2 linked regions of the Marinagarivorans cellulosilyticus genome follow. The protein of the gene in region 1 interacts with the protein of each later gene in a pairwise test. Links are inferred from orthologs where the notes say so. Each region holds a gene or a part of one and is shown in the gene's direction. Other genes may lie near its edges.

Region 1 (10,886 bases):
CACCAACCTGCAAGACTCTCGCCGCATTTGTGGTAACGATTTACTTCGCGATCAATTACAGACATTAACATCCAGCACTCACATGTGGTCTGCCAGCGAGTTCTATCACGCTAAATTCGACGAGCAAATTGAGCGCCACGCAAAACACAACGATAGCGAGTACAACTTAGAGCCCAACATTAAAAACTCCCCTGGTGGTTTGCGCGACATTCAAACTATTCACTGGGTCGCCAAGCGCTACTACGGCGTAAAAACGCTAGGGCAACTACAAAACAAAGGCTTTTTTACAGAATACGAATTTGGCGTATTACACAGCTGCGAAACAACCCTGTGGCGCATTCGCTATGCGTTGCACTGTGTTGCAGGCCGCCCCGACGACCGCTTACTTTTTGAATATCAGCGCGAACTTGCCCAAATTTTTGGCTACGAAGATAACGACAAAGGTTTAGCCGTAGAGCAGTTCATGCGCACTTACTACCGCGCTGTTTTAGCCCTGCGCGAGCTTAACGACGTGTTATTGCAAAACCTCAATGAAAAAATTCATGAGCGTGATCACGAACCAAACATCCAGCAAATTAATGCTAATTTTCAGCTGCATGACAACTACATAGAAGTAACCCACAAGAAAGTCTTTGCTCAAAACCCGTCAGCATTACTTGAGATCTTCGTTATTCTAGGCACTACCCCCAGCATAAGAGGGGTGCGCACAAATACGATTCGCCTAATTAATGAGCACCGTTTTTTAGTTGATGACAACTTTCGTAACGACCCAACCAACAAACAGCTTTTTTTGCAGCTATTTAAGAGCGGGCAAGGCTTAATCACTCAGCTAAAGCGAATGAAGCGCTACAACATTCTTGGGCGCTACCTGCCGGCATTTGGCAAAATCATTGGTCAAATGCAGCACGACTTATTCCACCGCTATACCGTGGACGATCACACATTGCTGGTCATCCAAAAGATGTGTAACTTTAGCGCACCAGATGCCGAGCAAGAATTCCCTATTGCGGCGCATATTCTTAAACGCATGGATAAACCCGAAATACTGTATTTAGCCGGTTTATTTCACGATATTGGCAAAGGCCGCGGGGGCGACCACTCAACGCTTGGTGCGGAAGATGCCATTACCTTCGGTCAAAGTCACGGGTTATCCAGCGGCGATATCAAACTGCTTGCTTGGTTAGTGCAAAGCCATTTATTAATGTCTTACGTTTCGCAAAAGCAAGATATTAGCGACTCCGATGTTATTCATGAATTCGCCTTAAAAGTGGGCAACCAGCGCTACTTAGATTACCTGTACGCACTTACCGTGGCCGATATGAACGGCACCAACCCCGACATTTGGAATAGCTGGCGCGCCAGCCTTATGCGCCAACTTTACGCCGAAACAAAACGCGCGTTACGCCGCGGCTTAGAAAATACCATAGACCAAGCCGACCAAATAGAAGACACCAAGCAACAAGCCCTTAACAAGCTTAAAGATAAGCATGTCTCTACCGATAAAGCCATAGCGCTATGGCAAGATATGGGCGACGAATATTTTCTACGCGAAGGCCACAATGATATCGCTTGGCAAACAGAAGCCATTATCGAACACAATAGCGACACGCCTTTAATCTTAGTAAAAGACGATACAAGCCAACAATGGGGCGGTGCCACGCAAGTTTTTATTCGCGTCCCCGACCAAGGCAATATCTTTTTAGCTGCCGCCACTGTCTTTGCGCAACTTGGCCTAAACATTCACGATGCGCGCATTTACAACACCAATAGCCGCTACACTATCGATACCTTTTACGTGCTCGACGAAAATGATCAACCGGTAGAAGATGGCAGCTCAAAACAGCAAAAAATTATAGATGCCTTAATTCAAGAGCTAAGCTTTGTCACCAAAGGCGAATATTCTGACGTTATTAAAAAGCGCACACCACGCCTGCTAAAACAGTTCCCTATTCCCACCCGCACCAAAATGCAAACACCGGAAGGCGCTAGCTTCACAACACTAGAAGTAATTAGCCCAGACCGGCACAGTTTATTAGCCACCATTGGCCGTATTTTTATGGAGTACGACATTCAACTGTGTAATGCAAAAATTTCTACTTTAGGCGAGCGGGTCGAAGACGTATTTTTTATCACCGATCAAAATGGCGACCCATTAAGTGATGACAAGTTGTGTGAAGACTTACAGCGAGCTATCTGCCAAGAGCTGGATCAGCAAGTTGAACAATCACAATAACGCCTAATTAAATGGCGGTGAACATCACCGCTTTACAATCATTTTTATAGCTCTCATTACTATGAACGACGCATTATCGGCCTTACAGCCCTACCCTTTTGAAAAACTCGCAGCATTAAAAGATGGCATAACGCCACCGGCATCACTAGAGCACATCCCCCTATCCATCGGCGAGCCCAAACATACGCCACCAACATTCGCATTAGAGGCGCTCAGCAACAACCTAAATACACTCACGCAATACCCGCTAACCAAAGGCCTACCCGAACTTAGGCAAGCCATTAGTACTTGGGCCAATACGCGCTTTAAACTCAATAGCGCCCTCGATTTTGAAAGCCAAGCATTACCTGTTGCAGGCACTCGCGAGGCCTTATTTGCTTTTACCCAAGCAATTATCGATAGAACACAAAAGGCGCCTAAAGTCTTAATGCCAAACCCGTTTTATCAAATTTACGAAGGCGCGGCCATTTTAGCCGGCGCAGAGCCTGTATTTTTAAACTGCACCGAAGACAACGGTTTTTTACCCGAGCTTGATAGTGTTAGCGAAAAAACATGGCAAGAATGCCAGCTTTTATTTTTGTGCAGCCCAGGCAACCCCACTGGGGCGGTTATGGATCAAGCGTACTTAATCAAAGCGCTCGAACTTGCCGAAAAATACAACTTTATTATTGCCAGCGATGAATGCTATAGCGAACTCTATTTTGATGAGAGCAAACCGCCAGTAGGATTATTAGAAGCCTGTGTTAACAGCGGCCGCTCCGACTTTAAAAACGCCGTTGTTTTCCATAGCCTTTCAAAGCGTTCCAATTTACCAGGCTTGCGCTCAGGCTTTGTGGCGGGCGACGCGAGCGTGTTACAAGCCTTTTTAAAGTACCGTACTTATCATGGCTGCGCATTACCCGTACCCACTCAACTCGCCAGCATTGCCGCATGGCAAGACGAGACGCACGTAAAAGCAAACCGCGATTTATACCGACAAAAATTCACACAAGTCACCGAAATACTTAACCCTGTATTACCGGTCAATATTCCACAGGCCAGCTTTTACCTGTGGCCAAAAACACCCATTTTGGATACTGACTTTGCCCAAGGGCTTTATGCGCAACAAAATATTACCGTTTTACCGGGGCAATACTTGGCCCGCCATACCCCCAACGGAAACCCAGGCGAAAATTACATTCGCATGGCTTTAGTCGCCCCGGTTGCACAGTGCATTGAAGCAGCACAACGAATCAAAGCCTTTGTGCAGACGCTTGGCTAACCTTTAAATCCTAATGCGCGCAAGGCCTCTGCGGTAAGCTTTCGCGCTACACACCACTCTAGGGCACCGCTAAAAATAGTAATTTTTTTGTGAGAGCAAGGAAGAACCGCTCGGAGAGCCGCAGTTTACTTGGTGTAAATGAGGACTCGAGAACGGAGCTAATGTCCATGGATGGGCTGAATACAGGTTTAGCATCGGTGCAGGAAACACCTTATTAGACATTGCAGGAGCCGAATGTCGAGGAGCAAAAACCTGTAAGCAGCTATCGCGGAAAAAGTGCATTTTTAGAGATGCCCTCTAGCTAATGGCGTTTTCATGAGCGAACAAGCATTACACGATCCAATAAAAAACCTTACCAAAGCCGAGCGTGTTGACTTAGTGTTCAATACGCTCAATGCACACTACCCAGAAACGCCTATCCCGCTAGACCATAAAGGCCCTTACACGCTTTTAGTTGCTGTATTATTGTCAGCACAGTGCACTGATGCTCGCGTCAACTTAATCACCCCACTGTTATGGCAATTAGCCGATAACCCGTTCGATATGCAACATGTTCCAGTAGCCGATATTCAAGCGGTTATTCGCCCATGCGGTCTATCGCCTCGAAAATCTAAAGCGATAAGTGAACTTTCAAAAATATTGGTCGCAAAATATAACGGCGAAGTACCGCAAAGCTTTGAAGCATTAGAGGCACTGCCCGGCGTAGGCCACAAAACCGCTAGCGTTGTTATGGCGCAAGCGTTTGGTGTGCCGGCATTTCCTGTGGATACTCACATCCATCGCCTCGCACAGCGCTGGGGCTTAACAACAGGCAAAAATGTAGAACAAACCGAAAAAGACCTCAAACGCCTATACCCCGCCGAATTTTGGAACAAACTGCATTTACAATTTATTTTTTATGGCCGTGAATTTTGTACAGCAAGGGGCTGTGATGGCACCGTTTGCCCACTGTGCAAAGCATGTTACCCCAAACGCAAAAAACCAAAGATTACACGCAAATAAAAAATAAGTAGCAGTGGCATACACCACCGTTTCGCTGTAAAAGCGTTAATGGAGCCACAACATACAAACCAAACCTTCAAAAATAATTTGATATTTGTTGACATTTTTATTTTAGCCGTTAAAGTGCGCGGCATTCGTTTTACCCAAACCACACCTTACTAGAGGAGCACACACATGACTTTATCGAGAACTAAACCATAGTCTTTTTGTGCTTAGGCCTGAAAGACACCACGCTTTCAGGCCGGACCTTACCGTATTCTTATACGACCAAAATCCCCGGCAATGCTGGGGATTTTTGTATCTAGGGTTTACAAAACCCACCAGCCTGAAAGCACTATTGACTATTATTCGCATAATCGCGAAGGATAAATAATGCCTGTTTTCATAGAATTTAATAAAGCCAATAGCAAAGGCGATGTACCCATTAAGGTATATACCCACGCTATTGACCCTAAAGCAATTACACAACTAAAAAATACCGCGACATTACCCATTGTGGGCCCTCATGTAGCCGCTATGCCCGATGTGCATCTGGGTGTAGGCGCAACGGTGGGTTCGGTTATTCCAACACGCAACGCAATTATTCCGGCTGCCGTTGGCGTGGATATTGGTTGCGGTATGAATGCTATTCAGCTATCGCTACGTAGCACGCAATTGCCAGATAACCTAGCCCTTATGCGCAGCGCTATTGAGCGTGCAATACCTGTAGGCTTATCAGCACATAAACGCATTAGTGCACGCGATGCAGCCTGTAATCCACTCGCCGCATCGCTAGAGAAAATAACCAAAGCGCATCCAGACATCAAAAAACGCCTTAAAAAAGCCGATACGCTATGGGTTACGCAAATGGCAACACTCGGCAGTGGCAACCATTTTATTGAGGTGTGTATTGATGAGGCCGGTTACGTTTGGTTAATGCTACATTCTGGCAGCCGCGGCATGGGTAACGCCATTGGTAGTTATTTTATCGAGCGCGCCCGAAAGCAAATTGAAAATCGAGCGCGTAAACTTATCGATAAAAACCTCGCATGGTTTGATGAGGCGCAAACCGATTTTCACGACTATATGGCTGCCGTTAATTGGGCGCAAGAATATGCGCGCATTAACCGACAAGAAATGATGAAGCTTACACTGCGCGCAATAGAACCTTTTTTGCCTAAGTTCACCATTACGCATGAGGCGATTAACTGCCATCATAATTATGTTGAACAAGAGCAACACTTTGGCGAAACACTCTACATTACTCGCAAAGGCGCTATTAATGCTAAGCGAGGGCAGCTAGGGATTATTCCCGGTAGCATGGGCGATAAATCATTTATTGTGCGCGGCTTAGGCAACGCTGATTCTTTTTGCTCCTGCTCCCACGGGGCAGGCCGCGTAATGAGCCGAAGCGCTGCACGGCAGCGCTTTACCCGCGAGGATTTAGCGACACAAACACGCGGCGTAGAGTGCCGAAAAGACAGCCGTGTGATCGACGAAATTCCAGCGGCTTATAAAAACATTGACGATGTCATGAATAACCAAAGCGACTTGGTAGACATTGTTCATACACTTAAACAAGTAATTTGCATTAAGGGGTAACCATGAGCAAACGAAAAAAGAGTACTAAAAAGGTAAAACCTACGACGGTTAAAGTACTGAAAAAATACCGCAATACCGTGTCGCAAAACCCTTTGCTACGCAAAGGTGGCGTACACGAGAAAAGCCATAAAGCACTGCGTACCAGTGCCAAACGCGAGTTGCGTGCGAAAGCGCGCGACTCACTTCTTCGCTGCGCATAAACGGGCAAAAAATATAAAAAAGGCGCCTTACGACGCCAAGGGTGCAACGGGTATCAGGAGCATCCGCTGAAAATTCGAAAGTATTATTTTTCGTAACTAGTTTTCTAAGCTAAAGACCACACGGCGGCTCATACCGTAAAAGGCTACCACCTCGCCATCGCGCTCATAGGGCGTGAACTTCCAACGCTTAATGGCATTGACAGCCGACTTATTAAATATCTTTTCTGGCTGCGCCGATATTACTTCTATATTGCTGGTAGCACCTGTTTTTGTAACATCAAAGCGAACATCCACAAAACCCTCTATACCTTTGTTCGCCGCTCGCGCTGGGTAATCTGGCGCCACCATCATACGAGCAACGGGAAAACTACTGGGTAAAATGGCTAGTTTATCGCCACCAGTAGGCTTAGGCGGAGCAACTGGGGTATAACCACCTTCATCACCTGTAATTTGCTGAGCCACTAAAGGCGGCAATGCTGGCTCCGGCTCTGCGGCAACAGGCTTGGGGGGTAAAGGCGCAATATTTTGATCTTCAATAATCGGTTCTTTTAACACAATATTCGGCATTGGACGATCTACAATAATAGGTGCCTCCAACTTGGGAGCCACTATCAAAATATGCATAAGCGCTACCAAAGCAATCGTCGTGACACCAGCCGTAACGGCGGCAAAAAACCACTTGCTGATTGAAGACAAAAATAACGTGGCATAAGCACTTTCACTAAACACTTTGTTACTGAATAATTTTTCACTAAACACTTCTTCATTAAACACCTCTTCATTAAACATGGCTTGATTCATAAATTTCTCCGAATACGTAGGTACAAAGCAGCGCATAATTACGCACTACCTTAAGGCGCAGCATGAGTACTTTGCTCGGCTGTCTGTATTGGTGTACCAAACGTGGGGTTAAAGTTTTTTGTTTTTGCACCCTCAGATAATCTAAATGTAAATGTTTGCGTTGCATGCTGGGTTTTTATCGGGCGGCCATTATCGGTCGCCGGTTTGAATATTGACTTTGCCATAGCCTCCAATACAGCATCATCAAAAATGTGTTTAGGGCTTGCCATTGCAATACGAATAGCATCCGCCTTACCGCTAGGCAGTACATCAAACTGTACGATTACCTGCCCTTCAATATTTTTTCGCTGCGCGCGCTTTGGGTACTCTGGAATTACAGCACGTAAAGCAACATAGCCTTGCACAGACACATTTGGCACAACGGGCAAATTATCAGCATCCACAGCGGCAAGGTGGTTCATTGCCGTTTTTGCCTCACTTAACAGCGCCTCTTTTGTTAAGTACGGCTCCCTTTCAATAATCACAACCGACTCTTTATAACTGCGAGGTTGCGTGTGCGGCGTCAATTTTACGGGTACCGCTAAAGCACTATTTGCCCCATCCTTATTAGGCTCAGGAAAGCTATAAAATGTTAGAGTTTTTCCACCAGTATCACCTTCATGCCACAAAGAAACAGCCGCTGCTTCGAGTGTTATTGTCGATAAGCTAAGCCATGCCAAAACCGCAACTAGCCAAACCCAAAATGGCGTTTGCTTGAAGGGTGTATGGCTGCGTAACCTTGAGCCATCCAATATGGCTGCTATGCGCTCGTAACAATACGAACCATCAATTAAAGCCGCTGCACTGCGAGGTGCTCGTGGATATCGGGCAGCAATATTTAACAAATCATCGGCATAATCCGAGCGACCGCTACCACCGGCCAATACAGCATCATCGGCATTAAGCTCGCTTAACCAAGAAAACTGCTTACCTAAACGCCATGCAGAAGGTAAAAACCAAACAAACGCTATTAAACACTGCAATACGTTTTGCCAAAACCAATCCTTACGTACCACATGCGCTAACTCGTGCGTAAGCACACGCATTAAGGTCGAACGGCTCCACTGACTATAATCTTCGGGTAAAACAATGATGGGGCGTAAAACACCGAGTGTGAACGGGCCTTGACTAACAACATTACTCCCACCTACCTTCGATTGCCCAACCTTTAGCGCCACCCTTTCCAAAAGGTTATTCTGCTTTTTAATGCTAACGAATACCTCATCCACGTCTTCTGGAGCAGACTCTAGTTGGCTGGCATAATTTAAAGCCTCCAGCAAATGCCAAAAGCGATAAATCAACACACTAAAAACACCCGCCAAATAAATCCCAATAACAACTTTGAGTATTACCGGTAACGTCAAATACACATTGATATTAAATAGCGCCCAAAAGTTAACAGGGATTACCTCCAGTGCCACAGCTGGCAATATTGCACTACCTAAGGGCAACAAAATCACACCTAAAAAAGCAATGCATACCAACCTGGCCAATCTACCCGAGTGCGTATCACGCGAGCGGTAAAGCCACCAGCGAACACAAGAAAACACTAAAATAATTTTTAAAAGCAAAGCAATAACAACAAAAAGGTTAAACATAAAATCACCTCTTAAACGGCTCTATTTATTATTTAGACTGCTTTTTTAAACGCGCTATTTTCCGCTCCAACTCCTCTATCTCATGGGCATCCATTTCAGCGCCGTCAGCATCGAGCAAGGCTGTTACGGCTTTAATTTTGGAGCCTTTAAAAAACGTTTTTAATAACCTAGATATTGCTGAAGCTTGCACGCTATTTTGTGCCTGCACTGGTCGATACATGTATTTTGTGCCTTCGCGCGAAAACGCTACAACGCCCTTATCGACCATTCGAGTAATTAATGCTCGTACGGCGGAATAACTCGGTGGGTCCGGCATTTTCAACTGAATATCTTTAGCTGATATGGGGTTTTCCTCGTGCAGGACATCCATAATTTGCCGCTCACGCCGGCTAAGAGATGCATAAACTGTATTACTGGACATATGTATTCACCATCATCACAACTGCTAATTTTGTAGCACGTGCTACAAAATTAGCACACCAAAGGCGGGAGTCAACCCCTTTTTTGCGACAATGCTTAAATTGAGATTCAGCCCTCAGGTAAATTGGGGCCGATATAGAAACTAAGAGGGGAATTGCTAAGTCACTAAACGAGCCACCATTAAAAACTCGCGGTTACCGTCACCGCCTTTTATGGGGCTTTCACTGTAGTGTAATACCTCAAAACCCAGCGCCTTAACAAAGCGAGTAAAATCCTGCTCTAAGGTGTACATATCAACATCAGGCTTAACGAGGCCACCTTTACCCAACCCTTGCGGCCCTACCTCGAATTGCGGCTTAATCAAAGTTACCAGTAGGGCTTGCTGCTTGAGCAAAACGGGTAAGCGCGGCAGAATGAGTTTTTGAGAAATAAAAGACACATCCATTACCGCGATATCAAATTTATTTGGGGCGTATTTCAGAATATCGGGATCTAGGTGGCGAGCATTAACCCCTTCCAAACACACTACATCACCATGTACCCGCAGCGGTTCCACCAGCTGATCGTGGCCAACTTCCACGCCAACAACTTTGCTGGCACCGTGTTTTAACAAACAATCGGTAAAGCCACCCGTAGATTGCCCCACATCAAGGGCGACCAACCCTTTTACATCCAACCCGTTATTGCGCAAAGCAGCTTCAAGCTTTAGCCCGGCACGCGACACATAGCGCATATCTGGGTGATCACCGGCACGTAGCTCGCTGTTTTCGGGCAGTTTAATCGATGGCTTTTTTTGTACCAGCCACTGACCCGAAACCTTTGCCTCGACAAGCCCGTCTTCAATTAATTTTTGAGCTTGTGTTCTCGTGGCTGCTAGGCCATGTTCTACCAGTAATTTATCGAGTCGCTGCACCGCTTTACTCTCTTGCGATTAATTCGGATGCACAGCTTACTCAAAAGCCCGCGTCCGGTAAAATGTTGAAACACTTACCCTGACCACACAACTGATCACTGTATATGAGCCTGCCGATACACGAATGCATACCCACACTACTCTATGCACTAAACAATGCCCCGCATTGTGTTCTGCAAGCCCCGCCCGGCGCCGGTAAAACCACACAAGTTCCGCTGAGTTTACTAAATGTACCTTGGCTCAAAGAACAAAAAATAATAATGCTTGAGCCGCGCCGAGTTGCAGCCTTAAATGCGGCCAACCGCATGGCCAATATGCTGGGCGAAAAAGTAGGTGAAACCGTGGGCTATCGTATGCGACAAGCCACCAAAGTCGGCGCGAACACACGCATAGAGGTGATTACTGAAGGCTTATTAACCCGCTGGCTACAAGACGACCCCGAGCTTACTGGTGTAGGGATTGTTATTTTTGATGAATTTCACGAGCGCAGTTTAAATACAGATGTGGGGCTAGCGCTAAGCCTACAAGCCCGCGAATTATTTCGCGAAAGCGACAACCCACTAAAAATATTGGTAATGTCGGCAACCCTCGATAGCGAAAACGTCGCAAGCTTATTAGAGCAAAGCACATCACAGCCTTCACATTGCCCCGTCGTTACAAGCCAAGGCCGCAGCTACCCCGTCGATATACGCTATCAACCTGTGCAAGCCACACGCAAAACCAATACATTTAAAAATGATGATTTTTTGCCGCCATTAGTACGCACTATTGAACAAGCACTAGCGCAAGACAGCGGCAGCATTTTAGTTTTTTTACCCGGTATGCGTGAAATTAATCG
Region 2 (11,370 bases), 400 kb from region 1 along the record:
ATAACTAATAAAGATAACGGCTTATCAGGCAAACCGCTGTGGACCACCATGTTATCGAGCAGGCTATCAAGGTAAGCCTCAAAGTAAGGGTCTTGCGCTTGTGGGAAATAGGCACGGTATTGGCGCAGGGCCTTGCGACCAAGGGCATATTCAACAGACGGGGAAATTAACCCAGCGCTGTTATCACCAATACTGGGAAGCTCAACTGCAGCTAGGCTTTTTGATGTAGTGACACAAAGTGCAAGGGCGCAAAGGGTGCGGATAAAGGTCATGCAAAAGCTCGGGTTCTTCATATTAAATGGCACAGTGCCTAAAAAAACGGGTGTCATCAAGCGCTATTGTGAAATCTTAGTGGATCACATCCTGCCTTGAGGGGCGCTATGCCTCTTAAGGCTGATACGATCATGCCGTAATAAGAGTTACAATGCGGCAAATAATTCCATGTGTGCTCAATGACTCCCCTTACTGCTGATAACAATTATGTCTAATGAATCGATAAAAACGACCGTTGAGGTTGATGCGCGAGGGTTAGATTGCCCCATGCCATTACTTAAGGCCAAGCTTGCGCTTAATGGGTGCAATAGTGGCGATGTGGTGCGGGTACTGGCAACAGATGCTGGCTCAGTACGCGATTTTCATGCATTTGCTGAGCTTTCTGCGCATACACTGTTACGATTTAATGAGCATGAAAGCTTTTTTGAATACCATGTGCAAAAAGGTGAATACAAACCGGAAGGTGTCGCATGATTAAGGTTTTTGAGCGCTGGATCGAACGTTACTTTGCCGACGAAGAAGCTATTTTAATTGCGGTATTGTTGGTTGTTAGTGTGGCGGTTTTGGTGACTATGGGGGTTGTATTGGCACCCATGATCGCTGCGATTATTATTGCTTTTTTACTGCAGGGGGTAGTGGCGCGGTTAGAGCACTGGGGGGTGCCGCATATCGCGGCGGTCACCATGGCTTTTTTACTGCTCGTTAGTGCCATTGTGTTAATCCTGTTGGTGCTATTGCCTTCGATCTGGTCGCAAACGTTAAACCTAGCTGGTGAAGCGCCCAAAATGCTAAAGCAAGCGCAAAAGCTGTTATTGGTTTTGCCCGAAAGCTACCCAGATTTACTCTCCAAAGAACAAATGACACAGTTAATTACGGCAGCGAGCGCTGAACTTGGGCAAACGGCGCAGCAGATTTTAACCTTCTCTATTGCGCAGCTACCCATACTCTTTGGTGTATTGATCTATTTAGTATTAGTACCAATTTTGGTGTTTTTCTTTTTAAAAGATGGCGCCGCTATGGTGGATTGGTTGGGCAATAAGTTACCTAACCGGCGCCCGCTTATGCGCCAAATTTGGCACGAGATGAATCAGCAAATAGCTAATTACGTCCGAGGTAAAGTGGTAGAAATTATCATTGTTGCTGGGGTTTCTGTCATTACGTTTACGCTGCTGGGGGTCAATTACGCCCTTTTGTTGGCCGTTATTGTGGGTCTTTCGGTTCTTATTCCTTATATCGGTGCTGCCGTTGCAACAATCCCCGTTGCGCTTATTGGCTTTTTTCAGTGGGGCTGGGGCAGCGAATTCATGTACCTTATGTTGGCGTATGGTGTTATTCAGGGGCTAGATGGTAACGTTCTCGTTCCTCTGCTGTTTTCCGAGGCCGTTAAAATGCACCCCGTAGCCATCGTGTTGGCTGTACTAGTTTTTGGTGGTTTATGGGGTTTTTGGGGGGTCTTTTTTGCCATCCCGCTCGCAACCTTAGTTAAGGCGATATTAACCGCTTGGCCTACGGCAAAAGCCGGCATGGAAGAAGCTGCTGCAAAAGGGTAGTGGTTATCGTGTAGCTGTTAGCTCTAGGTTCTAGCGTACGCACAATGTGGGTGAACCGAATAGACCGCGATATGTCCTAAACTATCGCGGTTTTTTTTAAATAAAGAGGACACAATGAATTCAGTCTGTAAACGACATCGCTTGGCCTGTGTGGGCATTATCGGTAAGTTACATAATAAAGTATGTGCTGTGGGCCTGGGGCTGGCATGTAGCTGGTTGTCCTCTATGTGTGTGGCTCAGGCTCAAGTTACAGCTTCGCAAGCGCCGGTGCATGAAACACCCGGTGCCGAGGCGCTGGCAGTGAATGCGCCACAGCGCTTGCAACCACAATGGCTGCAGCCAGAGCTTAGCCCTAACGATGCTCGCCAAGTTGATTACTTTGTGCTGAATAATAATCTACCCGTATTGTTGATTTCTGACCCCAACGCTGAAAAGGCTGCGGCCGCGCTAGATGTGAATGTTGGCAGCGGAGAAGATCCACTAGAGCGTGCTGGTTTGGCACACTTTTTAGAGCATATGTTGTTTTTGGGAACACAAAAATACCCAGATTCCGAAGAGTATCAAGCCTATATTCAAAAGCATGGCGGTAGCCATAATGCCTATACGAGCTTAATGCATACCAACTATTTCTTTGATGTTAATGCTGATCACTTGGCGGGGGCGCTGGATCGTTTTGCGCAGTTTTTTATAGGGCCACTATTTAACGAAGAGTATGTCGACAGAGAACGCAATGCGGTGCATTCGGAGTTTCGCTCTAAGTTTTCGACTGAGTACCGCCGTCAAGAAGATGTCCTGCGGCAGGTGATTACGCCGGGCCACGCCTTGTCGCGCTTTCGAACGGGTAATTTAGATTCCTTACATAATGAAGACGGTGAGCTGCGCAAAGCGTTAGTCAGCTTCTATAACCGTTACTACGCGGCTAATAATATGCGTTTGGTGGTGGTGGGCAAAGAAACACTTCCACAGCTACGGGCGATGGTAAAACCTTTGTTCTCAGCCATAAAAGATTTCCCCGTCGCCCACGAAGAAGCGAGCACACCGCTATTTAATGCGTCATTTTTGCCAGCTTCAATCAATATTACCCCCAATACCGAAGTGCGCTCGGTCAGCTACCTTTTCCCAATCCCTAAAAATGACTATTGGATGAAAAAACCGCTGAGCTATTTAGGCTTTGTGTTGGGGCATGAAGGTGAAGGTAGTTTGGCATGGTTGCTAAAAGAGCAAGGCTGGATAGAAAGCCTTTCTGCGGGGCGGGGGGTGGGCTGGCGCCAAGGCGATACGTTTGGTGTTTCTATCAGCTTAACACCCGAAGGCTTGAAGCATGTCGATACCATTGATAGCTTGCTGTTTAGTTACATTAAAACCCTGCAGCGCGAGGGCATTAACGAGTGGCGTTTTAACGAAATAAAACGTTTAGGCGAAATAGACTTTAATTTTAAAGAGCGTGGCGAAGCCATGATGGAAGCAAGCCATCTCGCCAGTAAAATGCAGCTAGTTGATAGCCCCATTTTGTTTTCAATGGATTATCGTTTAGGGCAGTTTGACAAAGCATTGATTCAAAATTTTGCCGGCCACTTAAATGCCGATAATGTTTTGCGAATTGTTACTGCGCCATCATTGCAAACCACGGATAAAACCGCGCTGTACGAAGTGCCTTATGCGGTTAACCAAACTTATAAGCCCGCGCATATCGACCCGGCTAAAAACGAAGCGTATAAAGTACTATTAGATAAAAGCGCACTACCCGCTAAAAATCCCTTTGTGCCAGAAAGCTTAGCGTTGATAAAAGAGGCGCACGATAAGCCCAAGCAAATTGTAAAACATGCTCGCTTTAATGCATGGCATGTCAGTAATACCGAATTTTCTGTACCGCGAGCAACAGTGCGGGTGCGCTTAAAATCAGTGTTAGTAGAGCAATCTGCAGAACATGCTGCGATGGTGAAATTACTGGCCGACGCTATCGAAGCCGATCTCAATCCGGTGACATATCAAGCGGCAATGGCCGGCGCAAACTTTAGTATTAATGCCACCTCGAGAGGCATCGATTTTGTTTTTAGTGGTTATTCAGATAGCATTGAGCCGCTACTAAATTACACGGTAAAACAGCTTAATAATTACAAAAAAGGTAAGGGGATTGTTGCCGAGTTGCCTCGCCTTAAAAGCATGCAAGAGGCTTTGGTGCGACGTTATCGCAATGACAAAAAAGAAACGCCTTACCGACAAATGATGAGCCACCTTGCGGCAACGCTTTATCAGCCGTATTGGTCTGCACCAGATATGGCTGATGCGCTAGCCGCGCTAGAGCCTACAGCCTTGCCGGGTTTTACTGAGAATTTATTGCGTCAAAGTGAAGTCACGGTGCTAACCGCGGGCAATATTAATACTCGGCATGCGAAAAAGCTGGCGAAAAAGCTAAAGCGCGTATTGGTCGATGGGCGCTCATTTAAATCGAAAGTGGGAGCAAGGGTGACTCAGCTTGTGCAGGCTAACGCTATTGATATTGCAGCCGAGCACCAAGACAACGCCACGATGCTTTACCTGCAGGGCAGCGATGATTCGCTGCAGGAACAAGCCGCATTACAGTTGTTTGCGCAAACTTTGAGCACGCCATTTTATCACCAGCTGCGCACCCAGCAGCAGCTAGGTTACATTGTATTTGGCAGTTACTACCCTGTGCGGGAGGTGCCAGGTGCGGTTTTTGTTGTGCAATCACCGCAGGCGGATGTTGTGGCATTAGAGCGAGCGATATCGACATTTTTAGCCGATTATAAACCCGACTTCGACACCCAGTTTCATGTCCATCAATTGGCGTTGGTAGGGCAGTTATCCGAGAAACCCAAAAACTTGAATGCGCTGGTAAGCCAATACTGGCAAAGTTTAAACAGTGGCGATACGGCGTTCAGTCGCGACGAGGCGTTGATTGCCGCAGTTGAAAATTACCAGCTTGATGATTTCAAGGCTTGGTACAACCAGTTTTTAACGGATAGCCAAAAGCGTCAGCTGATTTTATATTCCCAAAATGCCACGGTAGATAAGCCTAAAACGGTATTCTCGTTAATTCCTCACATCACTGATTACGCGGCCTTTAAGGGCAAGGCTCCCTCCTTGCTGTACCCCTAAGTTGTTTATTATGCGCTCGGTATTTGCCGAGCTGTAAATTGAGCAGATGGTACGACTATTGCGCAATGTGACAGCTGTAACACTGCGCAATAGGCCCGCCTATCTATGGGCGGGCCCGACGCACAGCTAGAAATGTGAATTTGATCTGTGTAGAATCGTGGCGCCTTAATCTGTAGTTCATCGTTATTGGGGCAGTTGCGTAACACCTTATTTCTACTTTCACAGCTTTGCTGCGGCTACTAAGAAGGCGCGGTAGCAGGGTCTTTTGGTTGCGACTGGCTCACACCTACCGCTTCGTTGGTATGGCGTATAGATGAACACACCGCTACCGCGTGGCCCCCTAAGACTAGGCGGCGCACTCAGTAGTGCAATTGATATTAAAAAACGACGAGCTGAAAAGGGAAGAGCCAGCTTGTTCCTGTTATTACTGAAACTTGCGTACTTTGTGTAAGGCGCAGTGGATGAGGAGGCTTTGATGCTTGAGGAAAACGATACTCTTGAAACACAAGAGTGGCTAGACGCACTAGAATCTGTCATTAAACACAGCGGTTCTGAGCGTGCTGGACAATTGCTGGCAAACTTGTCGAACGCTGCGACACAGGCCGGTGTCCGCCTGCCGTCCGCGATTACTACACCCTACAGCAATACCATTCCCGTTTCAGCGGAAGCACAAATTCCTGGTGATTTAGCGTTAGAGCGTAAAATTCGCTCATTAATTCGGTGGAATGCAATTGCTACGGTTGTTCGTGCTAATGCGAATAACGATGATGGCCTCGGTGGTCATATATCGTCTTTCTCCTCTTCTGCGACTTTATACGATGTAGCTTTTAACCACTTCTTTCGCGGTAATAACGGCGAGCAAATGGGCGATTGCGTTTACTTTCAGGGCCATATCGCTCCGGGTATTTACGCCCGCTCGTACCTAGAAGGTCGTATCAACGAAGATCAGCTTAATAACTTTCGTCGTGAAGTTGATGGCAAGGGTTTGTCGTCTTATCCGCATCCTTGGTTAATGCCTGATTACTGGCAGTTCCCAACGGTATCTATGGGCCTTGGTCCCATCACGGCTATTTACCAAGCTAACTTTATGCGTTACATGTCGGCTCGCGAATTGGTGCCGCGCGGTGATCGTAAAGTATGGGCGTTTTTGGGCGATGGTGAGTGTGACGAGCCAGAAAGCTTAGGCGCAATATCGTTAGCAGGCCGTGAAGGCTTAGATAACCTTATTTTTGTGATTAACTGTAACTTGCAGCGTCTTGATGGCCCTGTGCGCGGTAACGGTAAGATTATTCAAGAACTTGAAGGTATGTTCCGTGGCGCAGGCTGGAATGTGCTTAAAGTGGTTTGGGGTAAAGGCTGGGACCGCTTGCTTGAAAAAGACACCACTGGTTTATTGCAGCAACGCATGAACGAAGTGGTTGATGGCGAGTTGCAAAACTACAAGGCCAACGGCGGCGCTTACACCCGTAAGCACTTCTTCGGTAAATACCCAGAGTTACTCTCGCTTGTAGAAGATATGAGCGATGACGACATTATGCATTTAAGCCGTGGTGGTCACGACCCTCAAAAGGTGTATGCCGCATATCACGAAGCGACAAACCACAAAGGGCAGCCAACGGTTATTCTGGCACAAACTGTTAAAGGTTATGGTTTGGGTGCGGCCGGTGGCGAGTCTGTCAATATTGCGCACAACGTTAAAAAGCTGGGCGCCGAAGATTTATTGCGTATTCGCGACCGCTTTAATATTCCGCTAACGGACGAGCAGGTTAAAGATGTTCCGTTTTATCGCCCCGCAGAAGACTCGCCTGAAATTAAGTACCTAAAGTCTCGCCGTGAAGCGTTGAATGGTTATTTACCATCGCGCGTCAGTGACTTTACGCCGCTCGAAACCCCCGGGCTCGATAAATTCCCGCGTCTTTTAAAGACGACGGGCGAGCGAACAATGTCGACGACTAAGGCGTTTGTACAATACTTGTCGGCGTTGGCGAAAGACAAAAACATGGGCAAAAATCTAGTGCCTATTGTGCCTGACGAAGCCCGTACTTTTGGTATGGAAGGTATGTTCCGCCAGTTAGGTATTTATAGCTCGGCTGGCCAGCAATATACCCCGCATGATCACGAGCAGATCATGTACTACAAAGAAGATAAAAAAGGCCAGATCATGGAAGAAGGCATCAACGAAGCAGGCGCTATGTCGGCTTGGGTTGCTGCTGCTACGGCCTATAGCAACTACAAAATGCCGATGGTGCCGTTTTACGTGTACTACTCGATGTTTGGCTTCCAGCGCATTGGTGATTTAGCCTGGTTAGCGGGCGACGCTCAAGCGCGTGGCTTTTTAATTGGTGCCACCGCAGGGCGCACCACGCTTAACGGCGAAGGCTTGCAGCACCAAGATGGTCACAGTCATGTGATGGCAAATACCATTCCTAACTGTCGCAGCTACGACCCCACTTATGGCTTTGAGTTGGCGGTGATTATTACAGACGGTTTGCGCCGTATGTATGCTGAAAAAGAGAATGTCTTTTACTACATCACCACCATGACCGAAGAATATACCCACCCAGATATGCCAGAAGGTGCCGAAGAAGGCATTATTAAAGGTATTTATCAATTGGCCGCAGGCAAGAAAACGCCTAAAGGCAAGCACCGCGTACAGTTGATGGGGGCGGGTTCTATTTTGCGCGAAGTTGAAGCGGCAGCCGAATTGTTACGCAAAGACTTTGGTGTGGAATCAGACATCTGGAGTGTCACAAGCACCAACGAGCTAACACGTGAAGCGCAAACAGTTGAGCGCTGGAATCGCTTCCACCCCGATCAACCGGCCAAAAAAGCTTACGTGACCCAAACGCTTGAAAAACAAGACGGCCCGTTCATTATCTCGACGGATTACATCAAAAATTATTCTGAGCAATTGCGCAATTACATCCCTGGCGATTACTACGTGTTGGGTACAGATGGTTTTGGTCGCAGTGATTCACGCAGTAAGTTGCGCGAGTTCTTCGAGGTGGATCGTAACTACGTTGCCGTGACGGCGCTTAAGGCGTTGGCAGACCAAGGCAAAATTGACGCGAAAGTGGTTGTAGAAGCCATGGCAAAATATGGCATCGATGCTGAAAAAGCCGAGCCCTTGACGGTATAGGAGTCTATTGTGGCGATTGAAATAATTAACATCCCTGATGTTGGCGGCGCAGAAGGCGTTGATGTCATTGAGATTAGCGTTGCGGTTGGCGATACGATAGCCGCCGATCAAGAAGTGCTGATGCTAGAGTCCGATAAAGCCAGTATGGATATCCCTTCGCCAAAAGGCGGCGTGGTAAAAGCCATATTGGTTAAAGAGGGCGATAAAGTCGCGGAAGGCACGCCAATGCTTGAGCTTGAAGTGGAAGGCGATGCCGCTGCTCCAGAGCCAGCTGCCGCTCCAGAGCCAGCCGCTGAGCCGGCTCCGGCAGCAGCGAGTGCACCAGAGGCGAGTGTTACAGATATTCCGGTACCGGATATCGGTGGTGCAGAAGGCGTAGAGGTTATAGAAGTTTTTGTCGCGGTGGGCGATACCGTAAGCGAAGGCGATAGCCTTATTGTTTTAGAATCCGATAAAGCCAGTATGGAAATCCCCGCACCTGCGAGCGGTAAAATAACCGCATTCACGATTAAAGTGGGTGATAAAGCTAGCCAGGGTGATGTGATTGGTCAAATGGAAGTCGAGGGTGCTGCGCCAGCAGCTGCCCCTGCACCAGAGGCCCCAAAAGCGGCAGCACCAGCTCCCGCTGTCACGTCTGCTCCGGCTAAAGCCGAACCAGTACCTGCGTCGTCGGTTGGCGCTGAAATAGTCGTTTCCTCTAGCGAAGTCTATGCCGGTCCTGCGGTACGCAAACTAGCTCGCCAGCTTGGCGTTAACCTTGCCGAGGTCAAAGGTACGGGTACGCGCGGCCGTGTTTCGTTTGACGATGTTCATGGCTTTGTCAAAAACGTGATGCAAAAGCGTGCTTCCGGCGGCGGTGTGACTAGCGGCGCTGGTATTCCAGCCGTGCCCGACGTGGATTATGCCCAGTTTGGTGAAGTTGAACTTGTGAAAATGAGCAAGATCAAGCAGCTAACCGCAGAAGCTATGACGCGTAACTGGCTAAATATTCCGCGTGTCACGCAATTTGATGATGCCGATATTACCGATATCGAAAGTTTCCGCAAAGGCATGAAAGCCGAAGCTGAAAAATCAGGCGTTAAGTTAACGCCGCTACCGTTCATTATTAAAGCGGCTGCCGCTGCTTTACAGGCAGAGCCAAGTTTTAATGTGGCAATGCATAATGACGGTGAGCACATTATTCAGAAGAAGTTTATCCATATTGCTGTTGCGGTGGATACCCCGCGTGGCTTGATGGTGCCAGTGATTAAAAATGTCGATCAAAAAGGCATTTACGATATTGCTCGCGAAGTTGTGGAGTTGGCCGGTAAGGCGCGTGACGGCAAATTGAAGCCGGCCGAAATGCAAGGCGGTTGCTTTACTATTTCTAGCTTGGGCCCATTTGGCGGTACCGGTTTTACACCTATGGTGAGCACAACTGAAGCAGGCATTCTGGGTGTCTCTAAAGCAAGCATGCAGCCGGTGTGGGATGGCGCAGCCTTCCAGCCGCGTATGATGTTGCCGCTAAGTCTTTCTTACGATCACCGTGCAGTTAACGGTAGTGATGCCGGGCGCTTCCTGACTTACTTAAGTACAGTGCTTGGCGATGTTCGCCGTTTATTACTATAAGCATTAATACGCAATAATTTAAAACCGGCCAATGGCCGGTTTTTTTGTTTTTGGAGCGTAGAATTTATGTCTTTGTTTACCATTGGTTATGCCACTAAGCCGATAGATACCTTCGTTGCACAATTGCAGCGCCACAATATTCAAGCGGTTGCCGATGTACGTTCGGTACCTTATAGCAAAGCATTTTTTGATTATCACAAAGAAGCGATTGAAGCGCGTTTAAAAACCGAGGGTATTTATTATGTATACCTTGGTGACGAGCTGGGCCCGCGCTCAAAAGATGATGCGCATTATGACGAGCTAGGCCAAGTACAATTCGACCGTCTAATGGCCTCGGCCTTATTCAAGGCAGGTATTAATCGTCTAAATAACGGTTTAAATAAACCGCTGAGTATTGCGCTGATGTGTGCAGAAAAAGATCCAGCTACGTGCCATCGCAGTTTACTAATCGGGCATTATTGGGCGCGGAGCTACCCAAATGTGCCACTTGGGCATATTTTGCATGATGGAGAGCTAGAGTCGCAGTGCGCATTGGAATCCCGAGTAACGAAAATGCATGCCGCTGAGGATGATTTGTTTATGACGCCTTGCGAGTGTGCACACTCAGCCTATTTACAGCAATTAAAGTTAACGTCTTATCGTAAGCCTTTGTAAAAAGCTTAATAAAGCAGTGTTAATATATTGCTTTATTAATGTGTTTAATAACGGGGGTGGTAATGAGCTTCAGTAAGAAAGTGGCCATAGTGACCGGTGGCTCCACAGGGATAGGCAGAGAGGTAGTTTTAAAGCTCTGCGCGCAAGGCGCGAAAGTCTATAACTTGGATATTGTTGATGTTGAAAGTGATGCTTGCAGTTATATCGCGTGCGATGTAAGTAATTACGAGCAAGTAGAAAAGGCGGTTGCTCAGGTGTTGGATGAAAGCGGCCGGGTTGATCTGCTGTTTGCGAATGCCGGCATACATCTATTTGCGAATATCGAGCAAACCAGTGTGGATGAGTTTGAGCGAGTATTGGCGGTAAATTGCAAGGGTGTATTCTTTACGCTTAAAGCTGTATTGCCCATTATGAAAGAACAGCGACAGGGTAAGGTTTTGATTATGGGGTCGGATCAATCCTTTGTGGGTAAGGGGATGAGTGCGGCTTATGGCATGACTAAAGGCGCCGTTGCACAGCTGACTAAAAGTACCGCTATTGATTATGCCGAATTCAATATCAGCATCAATTGCATTTGCCCTGGCACTATTGATACGCCTTTGCTCCATAAGGCGGTCGATAAATTTAAGTCTATTACTGGCGCGAGCGATGGCGAGGTAATGGCAATTCTAGAAGATGCTCAGCCCATTAAGCGTATAGCTGAACCTGCTGAAATCGCGCGAGTCGCGTGTTTTTTGTTATCTGATGAAAATAGCTTTATGACGGGCGCCTTGGTGCCGGTTGATGGCGGCTATACCTGCCAATAAATAAAATATTCAGCCATCTGCACAATTGAGTGCTAATCGATCATTTTCTAGGCCGCTCAAGCCATCCATGGGTGCTATGCATGCGCTCCCGGCGCGTGAATACTTAGAAAATAATCAATCAGCCCCCGAGTCGGCAATAATTTTTTATGGCTAAATAGTTACAGAATAAATCAATCAAATGAGGAGAAAATAATGGAAGATGTTCAGATACAAATGCAAA

Evidence for each region.
Region 2: the proteins of nth (region 1) and aceE interact in binary tests that used the Escherichia coli proteins (3 or more experiments, as listed by UniProt). The link is inferred for Marinagarivorans cellulosilyticus from one-to-one orthologs.

What each region holds. Positions count from the first base shown.
Region 1 is NZ_AP023086.1:2,269,198-2,280,083, reverse strand. The notes cover bases 2,879-5,652. They hold nth (endonuclease III), read left to right. Parts: upstream 2,879-3,809; coding sequence 3,810-4,496; downstream 4,497-5,652. Other genes in these bases: MARGE09_RS08925 (RtcB family protein), read left to right, coding at 4,869-5,652; dapC (succinyldiaminopimelate transaminase), read left to right, coding at 2,879-3,494. Outside these bases: MARGE09_RS08940 ([protein-PII] uridylyltransferase), read left to right, coding at 1-2,233; more of dapC, read left to right, coding at 2,295-2,878; more of MARGE09_RS08925, read left to right, coding at 5,653-6,077; MARGE09_RS08920 (hypothetical protein), read left to right, coding at 6,080-6,277; MARGE09_RS08915 (energy transducer TonB), read right to left, coding at 6,374-7,078; MARGE09_RS08910 (M56 family metallopeptidase), read right to left, coding at 7,129-8,715; MARGE09_RS08905 (BlaI/MecI/CopY family transcriptional regulator), read right to left, coding at 8,744-9,136; MARGE09_RS08900 (TlyA family RNA methyltransferase), read right to left, coding at 9,293-10,048; ATP-dependent helicase HrpB, read left to right, coding at 10,153-10,886. UniProt on the Escherichia coli protein: DNA repair enzyme that has both DNA N-glycosylase activity and AP-lyase activity. The DNA N-glycosylase activity releases various damaged pyrimidines from DNA by cleaving the N-glycosidic bond, leaving an AP (apurinic/apyrimidinic) site.
Region 2 is NZ_AP023086.1:2,672,306-2,683,675, forward strand. What follows is about bases 5,025-8,282. They hold aceE (pyruvate dehydrogenase (acetyl-transferring), homodimeric type), read left to right. Parts: upstream 5,025-5,418; coding sequence 5,419-8,082; downstream 8,083-8,282. Other genes in these bases: aceF (dihydrolipoyllysine-residue acetyltransferase), read left to right, coding at 8,092-8,282. In the rest of the region: MARGE09_RS10750 (M48 family metalloprotease), read right to left, coding at 1-272; MARGE09_RS10755 (sulfurtransferase TusA family protein), read left to right, coding at 481-747; MARGE09_RS10760 (AI-2E family transporter), read left to right, coding at 744-1,823; MARGE09_RS10765 (insulinase family protein), read left to right, coding at 1,938-4,943; more of aceF, read left to right, coding at 8,283-9,690; MARGE09_RS10780 (DUF488 domain-containing protein), read left to right, coding at 9,757-10,344; MARGE09_RS10785 (SDR family NAD(P)-dependent oxidoreductase), read left to right, coding at 10,407-11,150; MARGE09_RS10790 (mechanosensitive ion channel family protein), read left to right, coding at 11,343-11,370. UniProt on the Escherichia coli protein: Component of the pyruvate dehydrogenase (PDH) complex, that catalyzes the overall conversion of pyruvate to acetyl-CoA and CO(2).